Regions from separate parts of the Streptomyces sp. NPDC050842 genome, predicted to be linked through region 1. Evidence: predicted binding sites of a transcription regulator. Region 1 holds the regulator's gene; the other holds the start of a gene.
What was found. The regulator HspR, encoded in region 1, represses chaperone genes until heat shock. The targets are predictions, from matches to a motif close to TTGAGNNNNNNNNNCTCAA.
Positions count from the first base shown of each region.

Region 2: a site for HspR is predicted at 2,625-2,643, ahead of lon (endopeptidase La). Genes of this name have one in related genera too.

Region 1 covers NZ_JBITGA010000005.1:491,198-502,079, forward strand. Annotated here, with positions in the region: gene ACIBG6_RS19300 (Yip1 family protein) at 43-975, opposite strand; gene ACIBG6_RS19305 ((Fe-S)-binding protein) at 1,311-3,572, opposite strand; gene ACIBG6_RS19310 (sugar transferase) at 3,704-4,192, opposite strand; gene dnaK (molecular chaperone DnaK) at 4,448-6,292, shown strand; gene grpE (nucleotide exchange factor GrpE) at 6,289-6,957, shown strand; gene dnaJ (molecular chaperone DnaJ) at 6,988-8,172, shown strand; gene ACIBG6_RS19330 (heat shock protein transcriptional repressor HspR) at 8,177-8,620, shown strand; gene ACIBG6_RS19335 (hypothetical protein) at 8,695-9,162, opposite strand; gene ACIBG6_RS19340 (helix-turn-helix transcriptional regulator) at 9,168-10,148, opposite strand; gene ACIBG6_RS19345 (hypothetical protein) at 10,282-10,494, shown strand; gene ACIBG6_RS19350 (hypothetical protein) at 10,503-10,820, shown strand.
Region 2 covers NZ_JBITGA010000004.1:467,739-478,620, forward strand. Annotated here, with positions in the region: gene ACIBG6_RS15180 (DUF4240 domain-containing protein) at 1-61, opposite strand, end outside; gene lon (endopeptidase La) at 185-2,602, opposite strand; gene ACIBG6_RS15190 (GNAT family N-acetyltransferase) at 2,734-3,372, shown strand; gene ACIBG6_RS15195 (hypothetical protein) at 3,417-4,001, shown strand; gene ACIBG6_RS15200 (RNA polymerase sigma factor) at 4,055-4,672, shown strand; gene ACIBG6_RS15205 (zf-HC2 domain-containing protein) at 4,669-5,559, shown strand; gene ACIBG6_RS15210 (ATP-binding cassette domain-containing protein) at 5,556-6,371, shown strand; gene ACIBG6_RS15215 (hypothetical protein) at 6,739-8,064, shown strand; gene ACIBG6_RS15220 (hypothetical protein) at 8,061-8,660, shown strand; gene ACIBG6_RS15225 (TetR/AcrR family transcriptional regulator) at 8,680-9,240, opposite strand; gene ACIBG6_RS15230 (DUF2867 domain-containing protein) at 9,376-10,002, shown strand; gene ACIBG6_RS15235 (TetR/AcrR family transcriptional regulator) at 10,062-10,703, opposite strand.

The DNA.
Region 1 (10,882 bases):
GAGGGGCTTCTCCATGTCCGTACGTGTGTACGTGCTACGCCGCTACAGCATGCCCAGCTTGGTCAGGCTCAGCAGCGCCACCAGCTGGATCGCCGACGCGCCCAGGGCCTTCGGCCACGGCAGGTCGTGCGAGCGGCTCACCATCATGGTGAGCAGGGCGCCGAGCGCCAGCCAGGTCAGCCAGCCGACGACCTGCACGAAGCCGTTCTCGCCGCCCAGGAAGAGCGCGAAGACGAGCCGGGGCGTGTCCGTGATCGACATGATCAGCATCGACAGGCCCACGGTCGGCTGCCACGAGCCGTCGCCGCCGAGCTGGCGGGCGAGCGTGTGCGTGACCGCGCCGAGGATCAGTCCGCCGACGACGAAGCCGAGGGCGGTCATCAGGACGTACGGGATCGCCGTCGACAGGGTCGCGTTGATCGCCTCGTCGCGCGCCTTGTCGAAGCCGAAGATCGCGAGCAGCCCGTAGAGGAAGGTGACGATCAGCGCCGGGCCCCAGACGGCGTGGTCCCGCATCCGGAGGAAGGTGTCCGCCGGGCGCAGCACGATGCCGCTCAGGAGGGGCTTCCAGGGGAGACGGGGGCCGGTGGGGACGGGCGGCGCGGCCTGGTAGCCGCCGCCGTCGCCGTACGGGTCGTCGACGCTGAACATCTGCGTGTGGCCCGGGTTGTTCGCCGTGCCGGCGTGCGCCTGCTGTCCGGGCGGCTGCTGCTGCCCGTACGAGTCCCCGAAGTACTCGGGCTCGCCGTAGGGCTGCTGCTGCGGCTGCCCCTGGGGGCCGCCGTACTGGCCGCCGCCCTGGGGGCCCTGCTGACCGCCGTACTGACCGCCGTACTGGCCGCTCTGCGGGGGCCACTGCTGCTGCGGGTACGGCGGCGGGGCCGCGTTGTACCCGTAGGGCGCCTGCTGCGGTTGCTGCTGCTGTTGCTGCGGGGGGCGGTTGTCCCGGCCGCGTCCGTTCCTGAATCCAGCCACGCCCTTGAACGTACCCGCTCGGGCTGTGGGGGCGCGCGTCCGGCCGGTCCTTGCCACTGAGCTGTGACATCCCCTAAGGGAAGTCTCAGGGGCGGGCGGGCCGTGACCTGGCCGGTGGCCAGACGCGCGGAGGTCGTTACACATCCGACGTATCACCTCAATGGCGGCCTCGTTCGCCGCCGACCAGCCGGACGGCACGGTGACCTCCTGGCTGGAGACCGCCCCGAGGAAGACCGCCCCGAAGAAGCAGACCGCCTGAGGCGAGGACACGAGAAGGACGGCCGCCCCGCATCTCCGCGGGACGGCCGTCCTTCTCGTACGTACGTGACTACTGCCTACTGCGCAGGCTCCGGCTCGGGCTCCGGCGCGGACTCCGGCTCCGGCTCCGCCGGGGTCTTCACCGAGTCGAGGAGCAGCTGGGCCACGTCCACGACCTGGAGGTTCTCCTTCGCCTTGCCCTCGTTCTTCTTGCCGTTGACGGAGTCCGTCAGCATGACGAGGCAGAACGGGCAGGCGGTGGAGACGATGTCCGGGTTCAGGGACAGGGCCTCGTCGACGCGCTCGGTGTTGATGCGCTTGCCGATCCGCTCCTCCATCCACATCCGGGCACCACCGGCGCCGCAGCAGAAGCCGCGCTCCTTGTGGCGGTGCATCTCCTGCTGGCGCAGGCCGGGGACGGCGGACATGATCTCGCGCGGCGGCGTGTAGACCTTGTTGTGACGGCCCAGGTAGCAGGGGTCGTGGTAGGTGATGAGGCCGTCGACCGGGGTCACCGGGATCAGCTTGCCCTCGTCGATGAGGTGCTGGAGCAGCTGGGTGTGGTGGATGACCTCGTAGTCGCCGCCGAGCTGCGGGTACTCGTTGGCGATGGTGTTGAAGCAGTGCGGGCAGGTCGAGACGATCCGCTTGGCCGACTTCGGCTTCCGGGTCGACGGGTCTTCATCGTCTTCGCCGAACGCCATGTTCAGCATCGCGACGTTCTCCTGCGCGAGCTGCTGGAACAGCGGCTCGTTGCCCAGGCGACGGGGGGAGTCACCGGTGCACTTCTCGTCGCCGCCCATGATCGCGAACTTGACGCCCGCGATGTTCAGCAGCTCGGCGAAGGCCTTCGTGGTCTTCTTGGCCCGGTCCTCCAGGGCGCCCGCGCAGCCGACCCAGTACAGGTAGTCGTACTCCGAGAGGTCCTCGACGTCCTTGCCGACGATCGGGACCTCGAAGTCGACCTCCTTGGTCCACTCGACGCGCGCCTTCTTGGCGAGACCCCAGGGGTTGCCCTTCTTCTCCAGGTTCTTGAGCATCGTGCCCGCCTCGGACGGGAACGCGGACTCGATCATCACCTGGTAGCGGCGCATGTCGACGATGTGGTCGATGTGCTCGATGTCGACCGGGCACTGCTCGACGCAGGCGCCGCAGGTGGTGCAGGACCACAGGACGTCCGGGTCGATGACGCCGTTCTCCTCGGCGGTGCCGATGAGGGGGCGCTCGGCCTCAGCGATCGCCGACGCGGGGACGTCCTTGAGCTGCTCCGGCGTCGCCTTCTCGTTGCCCTCCATGTCCTTGCCGCCGCCTGCGAGCAGGTACGGGGCCTTGGCGTGCGCGTGGTCGCGCAGCGACATGATGAGGAGCTTCGGGGAGAGCGGCTTGCCGGTGTTCCAGGCGGGGCACTGCGACTGGCAGCGGCCGCACTCGGTGCAGGTGGAGAAGTCGAGGATGCCCTTCCAGGAGAACTGCTCGACCTGGGAGACACCGAAGACGGCGTCCTCGGCCGGGTCCTCCCAGTCGATCTCCTTGCCGGCGGAGGTCATGGGCTGGAGGGCACCCAGAGCCGACCCCCCATCTGCGTTTCGCTTGAACCAGATGTTCGGGAAGCCGAGGAAGCGGTGCCAGGCGACACCCATGTTCGTGTTGAGCGAGACCGTGATCATCCAGGTGAAGGACGTGACGATCTTGAGCGCCGCGAAGAAGTAGGTGAGGTACTGGATGGTGCTCAGGCTCAGGCCGTCGAGCAGCGCGATCAGCGGGTACGAGGCGAAGAAGCCGGGCTCCCAGCTCGTCACGTGGTGCTGGACGCCTTCGAGGGCGCGCAGCGTCATGATGCAGACGCCGACGATCAGGATGACGGCCTCGACGAAGTAGGCCTGGCCCGTCTTGGAGCCGGTGAAGCGGGACTTGCGGCCCGCCCTGGTCGGCTTGCTGAGCTGCCGGATCACGATGAGGGTCGCGATGCCGAGGACGGTCATCAGACCGAGGAACTCGGTGAAGATCTCGTACGGCAGCCAGTCACCGATGATCGGGATCAGCCAGTCGGCCTGGAACAGCTGGCCGAAGGCGTTGACGATCGTCAGGAGCAGCGAGAAGAAGCCCACCGCGACGAACCAGTGCGCCACGCCGACGATGCCCCAGCGGTTCATCCGGGTGTGGCCGAGGAATTCCTTGACCAGCGTGATGGTGCGCTGTGTGGGGTCGCCGGTGCGCGTGCCCGCGGGGACCGGCTGGCCGAGGCGTACGAAGCGGTAGATCTGCACGGTGGCACGGCCGAACAGCGCGACGGCCACCACCGTGATGACGATCGACACGACGATCGCGGCGAGTTGCATGAGGGGCTCCTCGGGCGGGCCTCGCGTGCCTACTACTCGCGGGCCTACTAAGCGGTAACTTATTGAGTCCGTGCTGAGATTACCGGGTCACGGCCCCGCGCTGTAGCGGCACTCACGGTGATCTGTGTCGCTCAGGCAAACCTTGCCGCGCGACGCCTGCGGACTGCTGGAAGCGTACGCGCCAGGATCGTCAGGTCCATCCCGAGCCAGTGGTGGTCCACATAGTGGAGATCGAGCAGTTCGCGTTCCTCCCACGGTAGCTCCGAGCGACCGCTGATCTGCCACGGTCCGGTGAGTCCGGGGCGTACGGAGAGCCGGCGCCGGCCCTCGCCCGCGCACTCGCGGTGGGACGGGGCCAGCGGACACGGTCCGACCAGCGACATCCGGCCCGCGACGACGTGCAGGAGCAGGGGCAGCGCGGCCAGCGGGCTCTTCGTGCGGAAGGTCAGCATCGTGAAGGTGCTGCCGCCCAGACCGGCCACCGTCCGGCGCCGCAGGACACCGCGGCCGGGTGTCGTCCCGCCGAGCGCGACCGAGAGGGCGACGGCGGCTAGGACCGGGAAGAGCACGACCAGGAGGGCGAGTCCGCCCAGGACGTCGAAGGCGCGCTTGGCCGTCATTCCCCACACCCTTCCGAGGGACCGCGTGAGAATCATGGGATATTCGTGGGATATGCCTGCTTTGCCCGGCAAGGGGCAATCGGACTCTCTCACGCGTCACCCCGTCCGGTCCGGGATCGACGCGCGCCCCGCCGCGTATGAGCGAGATAAAGGGCGAAGAATTGAGCCCCCTCCACTCAGGTCTGTTGACGCACCGCGGGGTCTCGTGCATCCTTGAGTCAGATCCACTCAAGTACGTCAGCTGGAGGAATTGAAATGGCACGTGCGGTCGGCATCGACCTGGGCACGACTAACTCCGTCGTCAGCGTTCTGGAAGGCGGCGAGCCCACCGTCATCACCAACGCCGAGGGCGCCAGGACCACGCCGTCCGTCGTCGCCTTCGCGAAGAACGGCGAGGTGCTCGTCGGCGAGGTGGCCAAGCGTCAGGCCGTCACCAACGTCGACAGGACCATCCGGTCGGTCAAGCGCCACATGGGCACCGACTGGAAGATCGAGATCGACGGCAAGAACTTCAACCCGCAGCAGATGAGCGCCTTCATCCTGCAGAAGCTCAAGCGTGACGCCGAGGCGTACCTGGGCGAGAAGGTCGTCGACGCGGTCATCACCGTCCCGGCGTACTTCAACGACTCCGAGCGCCAGGCCACCAAGGAGGCCGGTGAGATCGCGGGCCTCAACGTCCTGCGCATCGTCAACGAGCCGACCGCGGCCGCCCTGGCCTACGGCCTCGACAAGGACGACCAGACGATCCTCGTCTTCGACCTCGGTGGCGGCACCTTCGACGTGTCCCTCCTGGAGATCGGCGACGGCGTCGTCGAGGTGAAGGCCACCAACGGTGACAACCACCTCGGTGGTGACGACTGGGACCAGCGCGTCGTCGACTACCTGGTGACGCAGTTCCAGAACGGCCACGGCGTGGACCTCGCCAAGGACAAGATGGCGCTCCAGCGTCTGCGCGAGGCCGCCGAGAAGGCGAAGATCGAGCTGTCCTCCTCCACGGAGACCTCGATCAACCTGCCCTACATCACGGCGTCCGCCGAGGGCCCGCTGCACCTGGACGAGAAGCTCACGCGCGCCCAGTTCCAGCAGCTCACCTCGGACCTGCTCGACCGCTGCAAGGTGCCGTTCCACAACGTCATCAAGGACGCGGGCATCGAGCTCCGCGAGATCGACCACGTCGTTCTCGTCGGTGGCTCCACCCGTATGCCGGCCGTCGCCGAGCTCGTCAAGGAGCTGACCGGCGGTCAGGACGCCAACAAGGGCGTCAACCCGGACGAGGTCGTCGCCATCGGCGCCGCGCTCCAGGCCGGTGTCCTCAAGGGTGAGGTCAAGGACGTCCTGCTCCTCGACGTGACCCCGCTGTCCCTCGGCATCGAGACCAAGGGAGGGATCATGACGAAGCTCATCGAGCGCAACACCACGATCCCGACCAAGCGGTCCGAGATCTTCACGACGGCCGAGGACAACCAGCCGTCCGTGCAGATCCAGGTCTACCAGGGCGAGCGCGAGATCGCGGCGTACAACAAGAAGCTCGGCATGTTCGAGCTGACCGGTCTGCCGCCGGCGCCGCGAGGCGTCCCGCAGATCGAGGTCGCCTTCGACATCGACGCCAACGGCATCATGCACGTGACCGCGAAGGACCTGGGCACGGGCAAGGAGCAGAAGATGACCGTCACCGGCGGCTCCTCGCTGCCGAAGGACGAGGTCGACCGGATGCGCCAGGAGGCCGAGCAGTACGCGGACGAGGACCACCGTCGCCGCGAGGCCGCCGAGTCCCGCAACCAGGGCGAGCAGCTCGTCTACCAGACGGAGAAGTTCCTCAAGGACAACGAGGACAAGGTCCCCGGTGACGTCAAGGCCGAGGTCGAGGCCGCGCTCGTCGAGCTGAAGGACAAGCTCAAGGGCGAGGACACCGCCGAGATCCGCACCGCCACCGAGAAGGTCGCGGCCGTCTCCCAGAAGCTCGGCCAGGCCCTCTACGCCGACGCGCAGGGCGCGCAGGCCGCGGGCGGCGACGCCGGTGCCGGTCAGGCACAGGCGGACGACGACGTCGTCGACGCCGAGATCATCGACGACGAGCCCAAGAAGGGCGGTCAGGCGTGACCGAGGAGACCCCGGGCTTCGAGGAGTCCGACGTCCCCTCCGGCGCCACCCCTGACGACGCCGCCGAGGCCGCCGACTTCTCCACGGAGGAGAAGGCGGCCCCGGCCGGGGACGCAAGCAGCCAGAAGTCGGCCGCCGGTACCGCGGGCCTCACGGCCCAGCTGGACCAGGTGCGCTCCGCGCTCGACGAGCGCACCGCGGACCTCCAGCGGCTCCAGGCCGAATACCAGAACTACCGCCGCCGCGTGGAGCGGGACCGGATCACGGTCAAGGAGATCGCCGTCGCGACCCTCCTGTCCGAGCTCCTGCCCGTGCTCGACGACGTCGGCCGGGCCCGCGAGCACGGTGAGCTCCTGGGCGGGTTCAAGTCGGTGGCCGAATCGCTGGAGACCGTCGTCGCCAAGATGGGTCTGCAGCAGTTCGGCAAGGAGGGCGAGCCCTTCGACCCGACGATCCACGAGGCCCTGATGCACTCGTACGCGCCGGACGTCACCGAGACGACCTGCGTGGCGATCCTGCAGCCGGGGTACCGGATCGGCGAGCGGACCATCAGGCCCGCGCGGGTCGCGGTGGCCGAGCCCCAGCCGGGCGCCACGCCCGGTGCCACGTCCGGCACCAAGGAAGAGAAGGCCGACGAGGAGAGCGGTGCCCCCGAAGAGGGGTGACGCAACGATCGTCCGGAAGGAGGGACGTCGATGAGCACGAAGGACTTCGTCGAGAAGGACTACTACAAGGTTCTCGGCGTCCCCAAGGACGCCACCGAGGCCGAGATCAAGAAGGCGTACCGGAAGCTCGCCCGCGAGAACCATCCGGACGCCAACAAGGGTGACGCGCGCGCCGAGTCGCGCTTCAAGGAGATCTCCGAGGCGAACGACATCCTCGGTGATCCCAAGAAGCGCAAGGAGTACGACGAGGCGCGCGCCCTCTTCGGGAACGGCGGCTTCCGGGCCGGCGGCCCGGGCGGCGGCTCGTTCAACTTCGACCTGGGCGACCTCTTCGGAGGTGGCCAGGGCGGCGGCCCCGGCGGAGCCGGCGGCTTCGGCGGCGGTGGCGGCATCGGGGACGTCTTCGGCGGCCTGTTCAACCGTGGGGCGGGGGCGGGTACGCGTACCCAGCCGCGCCGCGGCCAGGACATCGAGTCCGAGGTGACGCTCAGCTTCATCGAGGCCGTCGAGGGCGCGACCGTACCGCTGCGGATGTCCAGCCAGCAGCCGTGCACGGCGTGTTCGGGCACCGGCGACAAGAACGGCACGCCTCGCGTGTGCCCGACCTGCGTCGGCACCGGGCAGGTCTCGCGCGGCAGCGGCGGCGGCTTCTCGCTCACCGATCCGTGCGTGGACTGCAAGGGCCGCGGCCTCATCGCCGAGAACCCCTGCGAGGTCTGCAAGGGCAGCGGGCGGGCCAAGTCCTCCCGCACCATGCAGGTCCGCATCCCGGCGGGTGTCGCCGACGGGCAGCGGATCCGGCTGCGCGGCAAGGGTGCCCCGGGCGAGCGCGGCGGGCAGAACGGCGACCTGTACGTCGTCGTGCACGTCGACGACCACGCGGTCTTCGGCCGCAAGGACGACAACCTCACCGTCACGGTGCCGGTCTCCTTCACGGAGGCGGCCCTCGGCGGCGAGATCAAGGTCCCGACGCTCGGCGGCCCCGCGGTCACGCTCAAGCTGCCCGCGGGCACTCCGAACGGCCGGACCATGCGCGCCCGTGGCAAGGGTGCGGTCCGCAAGGACGGCACCCGCGGCGACCTGCTCGTCACGGTGGAGGTCGCGGTGCCGCAGGAGCTGGACGACAAGGCACGTGAGGCCCTGGAGACCTTCCGCGAGGCCACGGCCTCCGAGGACCCCCGGGCGGAGCTGTTCCAGGCCGCGAAGGGAGCGTGACCCCGTGGACGGGCGCCGACGCAATCCGTACGAACTGACCGACGAGTCGCCGGTGTACGTCATCTCGGTGGCGGCCCAGCTCTCCGGTCTGCACCCGCAGACCCTGCGGCAGTACGACCGTCTCGGCCTGGTCTCCCCGGACCGCACGGCGGGCCGCGGGCGGCGCTACTCGGCCCGGGACATCGAGCTGCTCCGTCAGGTGCAGCAGCTGTCGCAGGACGAGGGCATCAACCTCGCGGGCATCAAGCGCATCATCGAGCTGGAGAACCAGGTCGCGGCGCTGCAGAGCCGGATCGCCGAGCTGTCGGCCGCGGTCGACGGCGCGGCGGCGGCGATGCGGCAGCGCGAGGCCCAGGTGCACGCCTCGTACCGGCGCGACCTGGTGCCGTACCAGGACGTGCAGCAGGCGAGCGCGCTGGTGGTCTGGCGTCCCAAGCGCGGCGAATAGCCCCGCACAGCACGTATGGCGAGGCCCCCTCCACGACGGTGGAGGGGGCCTCGCCGTATGTGTCGGAAGGATTCCTAGGGGATCAGCTCGCCCACGATGTCGCCGAGGGTCTCCCACCAGGGCGAGGCGCCGGTGCCGAACGCGGCGGCGAGGGCGGCGCCGACGGCGAGGTCGTGAGGGGTGGGGTCGCCGTCCCACTCGTCGATGACCTTGCCGTCGCCCGAGGAGGTGAAGGTGCCGATCCGGCGCCCGTCGCGGGTGAGGCGGCTGTCCACGTACCCGCAGGGCACGAGCCGGTAGCGGACGCCGCCGGTCCGGACGTCCACGCGGTAGGAGCGCCGCAGGAGCCGCCCGCGCGCGGGCCGGATGACGGCAGGTTCCCCGTCGACGGTGAGCGCGAGCAGGGCGCGCTTGCGGGTCCCGATGGGGGTGTGGGCGTCGGGGTCGGTCCCGGGGGCCCGTACGAGCTCCACGGTGGGCAGCCCGTGGCCGGAGACCCGGAGCGTCCCCGCGGGTCCGTCGAGGTCGATCTGTACGTACACGCTGGTCAGTTGTCCCGTTCGAGGATGCCGGACTGGGCGATGAGATAGCCGAGCTGGGCCCGGCTGCCGCTGCCGAGGGCAGTGGCGAGTTTGGCGATGTGGGCGCGGCAGGTGCGGACGTTCATGCCGAGGCGCCGGGCGATGGCCTCGTCGACGTGTCCCTCGACGAGGAGCTTCGCGATGGACCGCTGGACGCCGCCGATGCCGTCGGTCTTGATGTCGTACGGGATCTCCTCCCGGATCGGCACCGCGAGATGCCAGAACTGGTCGAAGACGCCGCCGAGATAGGCGACCAGGCCGGGGTGGCGCAGCTCCAGGGCGACCTGGCGGTCGCTGCGGGCCGGGACGAAGGCGACCTCGCGGTCGACGATGATCAGCCGGTCGATGATCTCTTCCAGCGTGCGCACCTGGACCTCGGGGCCGACGTGCTCCAGGTAGGTCAGGGTGAGCTCGGTGTGGCGGGCCGTGTGCTGGTAGAGCGTGCGCATGCTGATGCCGCGGCCGAGGAGGGGCGAGACGCGGTCGAGGGCTTCGCTGAGGGCCTGCGCGGGGCGCCCGCCGCCGGGCTGGACGGTGAGCAGTTCGTGGCGGCAGTTGGCGACGACGCGGTCGAGGGTCGAGTTGATGCGGTCGATGCCCTCCAGCACGGTGATGGCGTGCGTGGTGGGGGAGTCGTGGGCGCTGATGGCCATGAACGGCTCGAAAGCGTCCGAAAGGGCGACGGTGCGCCGGCGACGGTCGAGTATTTCCCGTTCGATCGGCTGGAGGAGCTGGGCGAGGGCGGCCGAGGGGGGAACCGGACGGAGCCATCGGGCGTCGTCCGGGTCGGGGTGGAGCAGGGAGAGATCGAGGAGGCAGGGGGCCTCAAGGGTCTCTGACCGGGGTATTCGCCCGGTCCGCAAGGCGGCCGCGTACAGCTCGGAGCCGGCTTTGCAGAGCTCGGCATACGAATGCGGGTGACCGCTTTCGTCCGCTTGTTTCCGCATATGTACACCCCCAGGCTCCTGCATCTCAGGAACATGATGCCTGGGTTTGGTGGTGCAGGTGCAGAGAGTAAGCCATCGTCTTACTCGCGGGGGTTGGAAAAGAGACGTTGCCTTCAAGTGAGGTTGCTCGGTGATGATGAAGAAGCTCATACGCACGGTGGCCGGAGTCGCCTTCATCGCGGGGGCCGCATTGGGCGCCGTGGGAGTGACCCAGGACCCCGGCTGGCACACGGCGCCGGCCGAGGTGCAGGCCGCTCCGCTCGACCCGGGCTGGCACGCGGCCCCCGCGCTCCTCGGTGACCCGGGCTGGAGCGTGGCCCCCGCACAGGATCCCGGCTGGAGCTAGACGGGCGCATGAACGTTCCCGATGACCCCAGGTTCCGCCGGGAGATGGCCTCGGCCTATCGCTCCGGCTGGCACTTCGTCGACCTCGCCACGGCCATCCCCCACCGTGGCGACGCGCTGAAGGTCACCCTCTTCGGAGAACCGATCGTCGTGGCACGCGAGCAGGACGAGGACGTCCGTGCTTACCGCTGTCTCCGCCGCCCGCGGGGTGCCCCGCAGCCCATCCGCTGTGCCATCCGGTACGGCATGATCTTCGTCAACCTCGACCAGCGGGACCACCAGCTGATCGAACCCGAGACCATCACCGCCACCCCCCGCAGTGCCTGAGCGATTCCCCCGTCGTTGTAGATCGCTCCGGCACTTCCCCCACACAGCGGCGCCATCGCGGA
Region 2 (10,882 bases), on a different contig from region 1:
CCCGGTCACCGGGCCGGCGGCTCAACTCGTCGATGAGAGCCCAGAAGGCGTCGTCGTTCATGCGTACGAGCATGCCAGCCTCGACTGACATCCGGTGACATCCGGGTACCCGACATCCGCGCACGCCGGAGCGGGGTGTCCCCCGATGAGGACACCCCGCTCGCCGCAGAGGAGTTCGGCCCGGTCAGGCGGCGACGGCCACCGGCACCGCCGCCGGAGCCAGCGCGATCTCCAGGACCTGCCGGACGTCGGTCACCGGGTGGACCTCCAGCTTCTCCAGGATCTCGGCCGGGACGTCGTCCAGGTCGGCCTCGTTCCGCTTGGGGATCACGACCGTCGTGATGCCCGCCCGGTGCGCCGCGAGCAGCTTCTGCTTCACGCCGCCGATCGGGAGGACCCGGCCGGTGAGGGACACCTCGCCGGTCATGGCCACGTCCGTACGGACCTGTCGGCCGCTCAGCAGGGACGCGAGGGCGGTCGTCATCGTGACGCCCGCGCTCGGCCCGTCCTTGGGGACCGCGCCGGCCGGGAAGTGGATGTGCACGCCCCGGTCCTTGAGTCCGGTGACGGGCAGCTCCAGCTCCGCGCCGTGCGAGCGGAGGAAGGAGAGCGCGATCCGCGCGGACTCCTTCATCACGTCGCCCAGCTGGCCGGTGAGGGTCAGCCCGGCGGCGCCGGTCTCCGGGTCGGCGAGGGACGCCTCCACGAAGAGGACGTCACCGCCCGCGCCGGTCACCGCGAGCCCGGTGGCGACGCCCGGCACCGCCGTGCGGCGCTCCGCCGGGTCCTGCGCCGACTCCGGCACGTGGTGGGGCCTGCCGATGAGGTCCCGCAGGTCCTCCGGGGTGACCGTGAACGGCAGCTCGCGGTCGCCCAGTTCGTGCTGGGCCGTGACCTTCCGGAGCAGTCGCGCGATGGCGCGCTCCAGGGTGCGGACGCCGGCCTCCCGGGTGTACTCGCCGGCGAGCTTCCGCAGGGAGGCGTCCTCCAGGACGACCTCGCCGGGCTCCAGGCCGGCCCGCTCCAGCTGGCGCGGGAGCAGGTGGTCGCGGGCGATGACGACCTTCTCGTCCTCGGTGTACCCGTCGAGCCTGACGAGCTCCATGCGGTCGAGGAGGGCTTCCGGGATGGCTTCGAGCACGTTGGCCGTGGCCAGGAAGACGACGTCGGAGAGGTCGAGTTCGACCTCCAGGTAGTGGTCGCGGAAGGTGTGGTTCTGCGCGGGGTCGAGGACTTCGAGGAGGGCGGCCGCCGGGTCGCCGCGGAAGTCGGAGCCGACCTTGTCGATCTCGTCGAGCAGGACCACCGGGTTCATGGACCCGGCCTCCTTGATCGCCCGGACGATCCGGCCGGGCAGGGCGCCGACGTAGGTCCGCCGGTGGCCGCGGATCTCGGCCTCGTCGCGGACGCCGCCGAGGGCGACGCGGACGAACTTCCGGCCCATGGCGTGGGCGACGGACTCGCCGAGCGAGGTCTTGCCGACGCCGGGCGGGCCGACGAGGGCGAGGACGGCTCCGCCGCGGCGGCCGCCGACGACGCCGAGGCCGCGCTCGGCCCGCCGCTTGCGCACGGCGAGGTACTCGGTGATCCGCTCCTTCACGTCCTCCAGGCCCGCGTGCTCGGCGTCGAGGATCGCCTGGGCGCCCTGGATGTCGTACTGGTCCTCGGTGCGCTCGCTCCAGGGCAGTTCGAGGACGGTGTCGAGCCAGGTGCGGATCCAGGAGCCCTCCGGGGACTGGTCGCTGGACCGCTCCAGCTTGTCGACCTCCTTGAGGGCCGCCTCACGGACCTTCTCGGGCAGGTCGGCGGCCTCGACGCGGGCCCGGTAGTCGTCGGACTCGTCGGCCGGCGAGTCGGTTCCGTCGCCCAGCTCGCGGAGCTCCTTGCGGACCGCTTCGAGCTGGCGGCGGAGGAGGAACTCGCGCTGCTGCTTGTCGACGCCCTCCTGGACGTCCTTGGCGATGGTCTCGGCGACGTCCTGCTCGGCGAGGTGCTCGCGGAGCTGGGCGGTGGCGAGCTTGAGGCGGGCGACCGGGTCGGCGGTCTCCAGGAGCTCGACCTTCTGCTCGACGGTGAGGAAGGGCGAGTAGCCGGAGTTGTCGGCGAGGGCGCCGACGCCGTCGATCTGCTGGACGCGGTCGACGACCTGCCAGGCGCCGCGCTTCTTCAGCCAGCTGGTGGCCAGCGCCTTGTACTCCCTGACCAGCTCGGTCACGGAGCCGGGCAGCGGATCGGGCAGGGTCTCCTCGACGGCGCTGCCCTCGACCCACAGGGCGCCGCCGGGTCCGGTCGTACCGGCGCCGATGCGTACGCGGCCGACGGCGCGGATCAGCGCGCCGGGGTCGCCGTCGGACAGGCGCCCCACCTGCTCGACGGTGCCGAGGACACCGGTCCCGGCGTAGGTCCCGTCGACGCGGGGCACGAGCAGCACCCGCGGTTTGCCGCCACCGGGGCGGGCGGCGGCCTGGGCGGCCTCGACGGCGGCCCGTACGTCGTTGTCGGACAGGTCCAGCGGCACCACCATTCCGGGCAGCACGACCTCGTCGTCGAGCGGCAGCACAGGCAGAGTGAGCGGCGCGGACGCCGTAGACGCAGAAGCCATGATCTCCCCTTCGGCAGTCAAGTTGAGCTGTACGGACTCAATGCACGTGAGCCCAGGAATGTTCCCCGACAGCAGTTCGCTCTGAGCGATCACTCTCGCGCAGGACCGTGAGCTGCCGGTGTAATGCCTCCATGGATATGGGAGCTATTACCTCTGCCTGGGTGGCCGGCTGGACCGTCTCCCGGGAGACGCCGCCCGCCGTCGCCGAGCCCTGGGGCTACCGGATCGACGTCGGTCTGCCCCGGCACGTCGTACGCCACGTGCTGCCCGCCCCCGACGCGGCCTCCGTCGGGGCGCTCTGCGAGCGGCTCACCGCGCCGTACAGCTGGCTCAAGGTGATGGCGACCCCGGAGGAGGTGGCGCCGTGGATCACCGAGGGGTGGACGGTCCCCGACGACCCGGGCTTCATGATGGTCAAGCCGCTGGACCCCGGGGCCCGCCCCGCGCCGCCCGAGGGGTACGCGCGGACCACCGAGGTCCGGGACGGGGTCATCCGGGTCCGCGTCCTCGCCCCGGACGGCACCCTCGCCGCGCGCGGCCAGATCGCCCCGACCGGCTCCACCGCCGTCGCCGACCAGATCGAGACGGACCCCGCGCACCGGCGGCGCGGCCTCGGCGCGAACGTCATGCGCACCCTGGAGGCGGCCGCCGCGCAGGCCGGTGCCGAGACCGGCGTCCTGTCTGCGACCACGGACGGCCTCGCACTGTACGACTCCCTCGACTGGCGCTACCGCGGGCCCCTCACCGGGATCGTCCGGTCGGGAACCTGACCGTCCGGCTGCGCGGGCCGCCTCCTACGGGGCATGCTCGATCCATGGTGCGAGGCCGAGGTGTACGGGGGAAGTGGTGCGGGGCCCTGCTGCTGGCGGCGGTCCTGGCCGGCGGCGCGAGCGCCTGCGGGCCGGAGACGCCACCGGCACCGGGCGGACCGGCGTCGGGCGGTCCTACGTCGGAGGTGAGCACCTCCCCTACGGCCGAGCCGACCCGTACGGCTGACGCGAGCGCGACCACCACCGCGACCGCGACCACCACCGCTCCCCCTGGCGAGCCCCAGCCCGGTGAGGTCCTCGTCGAGGTGGTCGTCAACGGCGGCCTCGCCGGGGTCCGCAATCAGCTCGTCGTCCACTACGACGGCAGCTGGACCAGCCGCTCCGGGACGAAGCCGCCGCGGACCGGGCAGCAGACGCCCGCCGAGGTCGCCGAACTGCGGGCCGCCCTGGAGGACCCGGCGTACGCGCACGTCCCGAACCGGCCCACCGGAAGCCCGATCGCCGACGGGTTCCAGTACTTCATCACGTACCGCCACCGCCTCGTCGTCTCGGGCGACGGCGAACGCCCGCCGGCCCTCCAGCGCGTCTTCGCCGCCCTGCCGGAGGGCGGGCCGCCGACCAGCCCGTGAGTGCGTCGGGCCCGCCGTGAACCGAACCGGGGTCCGTGCGCGATAGAGAGGGCGTGAGACTGTTGCGCCCCTCAGGGGCAGGCCCCACAGGGGGAGACGAGGACGACGACGCGGCGCTCCTGCGTGCCGTCGCCCGCGGGGACACCGAGGCGCTCGCCGTCCTCTACGACCGGCACGCGGGCTGGCTGCACGCCCGCCTCGCCCGCCGCTGCCCGGACGAGGAGACCGTACGGGAGGTCCTCCAGGACACCTTCGTCACGGTCTGGCGCTCGGCCGGCGGCCACCGCGGCCGGGGCGAGGCCGGCGGCTGGCTCTGGGTGATCGCCGCCCGGCGGCTCGTCGACGCCCAGCGCGCCCGGGCCCGTACCGAACGCACCGAACGGGCCGTCGTCGCGGCCGCGCCGCCGGAGCCCGCGGCCCCCGCGCCCTCCGCCGAGGACCGCGTGCTCGCGGGCCTGGAGTACGGGGAGGTGGGCGCCGCCCTCGACCGGATCTCGCCCGAGCTCGCCGAGGTCCTGCGGGCGACCGTCGTCGACGGTCTGACGACCCGCGAGACCGCCCGGCTGCTCGGCATCCCCGAGGGCACCGTCAAGACCCGCGCCCTGCGTGCCCGCCGCGAACTGCGCGCCGCCCTCGGCGCCGGCCCGTACCCCCTGGGAGGCACCGCATGACGTCCCCCCGACCCGCCTCCGACTGGCACGTCACCGACGCGCTGGCCCTCCGGTACGCGGAGGGCTCGGCCCCCGAGACGGACGCCTGGTCCCTGGAGAAGCACGTCGAGTCCTGCTCCCCCTGCGCGTGCCGCGTCTCGGCCGCCGTCCGCGCCGGAGCGGCGGGGCCCGCCCTGGCCGCCGTACGGGCGGAGCTCCTGACGGCCGTGGGACACCGGCCGGCCGTCGCACCGGCGGCCACGGCGAGCCCCCTCGGGCGGGGGGCGCGGCTCTGGTGGGCCGCCGGGCCGGCCCTGCGCGGCTCCTGGGTCGTGGCCGTGGCGCTCGTCCTGGGCGGCGCCTTCGCCCTGGCCTACGGCGCCGGGTTCCAGGGCGCGCGGTCCATGCTGCTCGCCCTCTCCCCGGTCCTGCCGCTCGGCGGGGTCGCCGTCTCGTACGGACGCCACGCCGACCCCCTGTACGAGATCACCGCCGCCACCCCGTCCGGCGGGCTGCGGCTGCTCCTCACGCGTACCGCCGCCGTGCTCGCCGTCTGTGTGCCGCTGCTGACCCTGGGCGGGTCGCTGCTGCCGCCGGTGGCCGGCTTCCCGGGGGTGGCCGCCTGGCTGCTGCCGGGGCTCGCGCTGACCCTGGCGACCCTCGCGCTGGGTTCGTTCGTCGGCTGCCGGGCGGCGGCCGCGACCCTCGCCGGCGGGTGGCTGCTCGCCGTGACGGGCCCGCTCCTCGGGCCGCCGGACGTGGGGGCCGCCGGGACGGCCGGCGCCGACGCACTCGCCCTGTACTTCTCCGGCCCAGTGGCACAGGGGAGCTGGGCCGCCGCGGCAGTCGCCTGCGCGGCCCTCCTCGTGCTGCGGCGCCGCTCCTTCGACCACTTGGAGACCCGGTGAACCAGCCCGCCACGGTCGCGGTGTCCGGACTGACCGTCCGGCACCGCCGTACCGTCGCCCTCGACGCGCTCGACCTGTCCTTCGCCCCCGGCGTCCACGGCCTGCTCGGCCCGAACGGCGCCGGGAAGACCTCCCTCATCCGGGTCCTCGCGACCGTCGCCGCGCCTGCCTCCGGGCGGGTGGAGCTCCTCGGCCGGGACGTCGGGAGCCACGGTGAACGCACCGCGATCCGGCGCCGGCTCGGCTACCTGCCGCAGGAGTTCGGCTACTACCCGGGGTTCACGGTCCGGGAGTTCGTCGCGTACGTGGCCTGGCTGAAGGAGGTGCCGGCGGACCGGGCCGCGGCCGCCGTGGAGCGGGCCGTCGAGCGCGTCGGGCTCGCCGACCGGATCGACGCGCGGATGAAGACGCTGTCGGGCGGCATGGTCCGGCGTGCGGGCATCGCCCAGGCCGTCGTGAACGAACCGGAGCTGCTGCTGCTCGACGAACCGACGGCCGGCCTCGACCCGGAGCAGCGGGTCGACTTCCGCGCGCTGCTGCGCGAGCTCGGCACGGAGGCGACGGTGGTGGTCTCCACGCACCTGGTGGAGGACGTCGCCGCGGCGTGCACCGAGGTCGCCCTGATCGAGGCGGGGCGACTCGCCTTCCGCGGCTCGACCGCCGAACTCGCCGCGCTCGGCGGCGAGTCGGCTGATCCCGGCGACACGACGACGAACGCGATCGAGCGCGGCTACACGGCCGCCCTCCGCGCCCACCGCGAGCGCCCCGTCGCGCCCGGCACCGGGCAGCGCGTAAAGGAGCGGCTCCGATGACCACGCCACCCGTCTTCGGACCACGCACAGGCGCCTCAGCGATGACGGCGCGTGCACCCGGCCCGTACGCAAGCGCCTCGGCGACGGCGGGGCCCGCGCCCCGCCCGTACGCGAACGCATCCACGACCAAGGCGCCCACCCCCGGCCCGCGCGCAAGCGCCTCAGCGATGACGGGGCCCGTACCCGGCCCGTACGCGGACGCTTCCACTGCCTCGGCACCCACCCCCGGCCCGCGCGCCTCCCTGATGGCGGGGCCCACCCCCGGACCACACGCCTCCCTGATGGCGGGGCCCACCCCCGGACCACACGCCGGCGCCTCCCCGGCCGCCGCCTCGCCCGCCCCGGCCCTCCCGAAGGAGCCGCTTCGATGACCGCGACCCTCACCCCGCCCCGTTCGGAGCGGCCGGCGCCCGTGCGGGCGCCCGCCCCGCTCCGAACCGAGCTGCGGCGCGGCCTCGGTCCCTGGGCCGGTGCCGCGGTCGCGCTCACCGTCCTGGTGACGATGTACGGCAAGGCGCCCGAATGGCAGGGCCGTTGGGCCGATACGACCAATCTGCTGCACATCGCCGCCGGACTGCTCTGCGGGCCCCTCGCACTCGCGGCGGGCTGCTGGCAGGGCGGCCGGGACCGGCGGCGCGGGACGACGGAGCTGTGGGAGTCCGTGCCCCGCTCCCCGCTGCGCCGCCTCCTGGTCTCGGTCGGCCCGTCCGCGTTCTGGCCGGCCGCCGGGCTGCTGCTCGCCGACGCCGTCTGCCTCCTCGCCACCTGGCCGTACGTCTCCGCGGGGCGCCCGTACGTCGAACTCCTCGTCGCCGACGCGGTCGCCGTCGCCGCCCTGGGTGCGCTCGGCCATCTCGCCGGGCGGGTCGTCCCGTGGCGGCTGACGGCCCCGCTGCTCGGGATCGTCGGGTACGTCGTCCTCGGGCTCGCCGCCTACACGACGGGCCCCGCGCGCTGGCTGAGCCCGGCGGGCGAGCACCAGTTCTCCTGGGACCGGCCGGTGTGGTGGTTCGGTCCGGCGTCGATGGCGTGGACAGCGGGGCTCGCGCTCGCCGCGCTCCTCGCGTACGGGCTGCGCCCGGCCCGCCTCCGGGTGCTCGCCCTGGTCCCGCTGGCGGTCGCGGTCGGCGCCGCGGCGCTGATCCTGCGGCTGCCGGCGGACGAGGGCCCGTGGCGCTCGGACCCGGCCCTGTCCCGGCAGGTCTGCGACGACGGCTCGCCGCAGGTGTGCGTGACGGCGGTGGACGAGGGGCTGCTGCCCGACATCTCGGCCGCTCTCGCCCCGCTGAGCGCGCGCCTCAAGGGGGTGCCCGGTGCGCCGGTCCGCTGGGTGAGCGGCCTGGGCGGACCCGCCCTGCCCGGGGACGTCGCGCTGCCCGCCGTCGGGCAGGACGCGGTACGCGGCCGGCTCGCCCACCCCGATCTGTACCTCAACTCGGCCGTGAACTGGCTGTTCTCGGACTCCTGCGAGCCCGGCGACGGCGCGGGTCCGAACGCCGAGCGGGCGAGTCAGGTCAACCTCGCCGTGATCGAGTGGCTGGCCCCGACCCCGGCCGGCTACGGCCCCGACACCGCCGGCGCCCAGCCCTACATCGACCGACTGAAGGCCAAGTCCCTGACCGAGCAGCGGGATTACCTCACCCGATTCCTGGCCGCGAACACCTGCCACCCGGACGAGGTGCCGATCCCGTGAGGCACTACGTGCGCTCCCGCGGCCTGCCCGGCGCGCTGGCCGCGCTGCTCGGCACGGCGGCGGCCGCCGCCTGGGCGGCCTGGTGGCTGGTGTCGCTGCCGGACTTCGACCACACGGCACGGCTGCCGGTCGTGGTCCTCGGCCCGCTGCTCGCGGCGGGGGTCATCGGGACGAGCCTGTACACGCCGAGCGACGAGCTGGACCGTACGGCGGTACGGGCCTGGTGGCCCCGCCGTCTCGCGCACGTCCTCGCGCCGACCGCGCTGGCCGTGGTCCTGCTCGCGCTCGGGGTGCCGGGGCACGCGGAGGAGTTCGGCGCGCCCGCCGCCGTACGCAACACCCTGGGCCTGGTGGGCCTGGCAGCGGCCGCCGCCACCCTCGTCGGCGCCCGGCTGAGCTGGCTGCCGCCGACCTTCTACGCCGGCGTGGTCTATCTGGCGGCCCCCTCCGGCACGGACGGCAGCGCGGCCTGGTGGGCCTGGGTGACGCGCCCCGGCCCGGAGGGCGAGGCGTGGGCGGTCGCCGCCGTCGCCTTCGCGGCGGGCACGGCGCTGTACGCGTGGCGCGGCTCCCGCCGTACGACCGGCGAGGGCTGACCCCGGGGCGCCGGCGCTCCTACCTGAGCAGCCAGTCCCTCGTGAGCTCCATCATCTCCGCGGGCGTGCGCCCGCCGTGGTCGACCGCCATGAAGCGGTCGGCCACGCGCAGGGAGAAGACGATCAGACAGCGCACCTCGACGTCGTCCTCGTCGGCGCAGAAGTCCCGGAAGAGCGAACGCAGGTATTCCATGCGCCGGTTGTCGGTGCGGCGGAGGCGTTCGGCGACGGTCTCGTCGCGCCGGGCCCAGTCGCGGACGGCGAGGTCGACGGTGAGCCCGGTGACCGGCCCGTCGGCGACGTGGTGGACGAAGTCGAAGAGCCGGGCGAGTTTGGCGCGCCCCTCTCCCCCGCCGCTCTCGATCCGCTCGATGACCGCGTCCGCGACCTCACGCTCCCAGGTGTCGAGCATCTCGGCGAGCAGGGCGTCGCGGTTGGCGAAGTACCCGTAGAAGCCGCCCTTGCTGACGCCGAGGGCCTGGGCCAGCGGTTCGATCCGTACGGCCTCCGGGCCGCCCTCGGCGAGCGCGCGGAGGCCCTCCTCGATCCACCGGCCCCGCGGTGTGCGGATCGCGCCCATGGTGTGTCCCTCCTCACCTCGCCACTCCTCCACCCGACTATACGGTGCCGTACAGACGGGTCTACGCTTGATCTATACGCCACCGTATACACACGGTGCAGGCGTAGGAATCGACGGAGGAACAGGGGTACGACCATGAAACTCCCCCGCACCGCGCACACCTCCCGCCCGTGGCGGATCCACGAGGTCGCCCGGGACTTCCAGATCGAGGACGTGTGGGAGCTGCCCGTCACGGGCGGACCGGAGGAACTCGACCGCCTGGTACGACAGTTCTCGAACGGCGACGACGCCGCGCTCTCCGCCCCCGTGGTCCGCACGCTCTTCGCGATCCGCTGGAAGCTGGGGGCGCTGCTCGGCTGGGACAAGGCCGACGCCGGCCTCGACGGGCGCGTGGGCTCCCTCCGGGAGCGACTGCCGGAGGACCTGCGCGCGGGGGCGCGCGGGCCCGATCTCCAGGCCGTGCCGTTCACGTCCGTCTACCAGACGCACGACGAGTGGGTGGCGGAGAGCGCCAACCGGACCGTGCACGCGGTGATGCACATCGCCTGGGTCGCGGACCCCGCCCCCGGTGAGCCCGACCGTCACCGTGCGCGGATGGCCGTCCTGGTGAAGCCCAACGGCCTGCTCGGCGCCGTCTACATGGTGGGGATCAAGCCCTTCCGGCATCTGGGCGTGTACCCGAGGCTGCTGGGCGCGATCGGTCGCGAGTGGGAGGCGGGGAAGGCCAAGGAGGCGGGCGAAGCCAAGGAGGCGGCCGCCTGACGAAAACCTGGCGCCGACCTGGCGGCGGCCTGGCGGCGGCCTGACGGAGAAAGCCCCCGTCACCCCCGCGGCGCCGCCATCTCCGCGTACTGCCACGCCAGGAAGGACCGGACGCGCGCGGGCATGTCCATCGACTCCGGGTCCAGGGCCCACTGGATCTGCAGGCCGTCCATGACGGCGATGTGCTCCTGGCCGACGGCCCGGCAGTCGATGCCGGCGCGCAGCTCCCCGCGCCGCACGGCCTCCTCCAGGAGGTCGACCGTGTGCTGGAGCACGCGCGCGTAGCGCTCCTTGAAGTACCGGTGGGCGGGGTGGCCGACATTGCCGGACTCGCCCACCAGGACGTTGTACATCCGGACGATGCCGGGGCGCCGGGTGTTCTCCTCGATCAGCGCGACCACGGTCTCCAGGTAGGCCGCGTACGAGTCCGGCGTGACGCTGAACAGGCGCTCCACGTCGTGCTGTTCGCTCTGCCCGAGGACCGAGAGGAGCAGGTCCTCCTTGCTGCGGAAGTGGTGCAGCAGTCCGCCCTGGGTGATCCCGCAGTCGTTGGCGATCCGGGCGAGCGAGGAGGCGTGGAAGCCGTACCGCCCGAAGTGCTCGACGGCGGTGTCCAGGATCTTCTGACGGCGCGCGTCTCCGACCGCGTAGCTGCCCCGGCCTGCGGTTTTGCGGGGCGTCGGTTCCTTCTTCTCCGGCATGCGCCCCACCCTAGCCGGGGCCGAATCCCCTCCCGGAGAAGGCCCTTGGACCTGTGATCCAGGACACATTCCAGAAACCTAGTGGTCACTCGGTTTTCACGCTTAGCCTGACGTCGTCGAAGGCCGACACCGCTGTCGGCCCGTGCTCGGGCTGATGGTCGCCGTCCTGACCCCGGTGA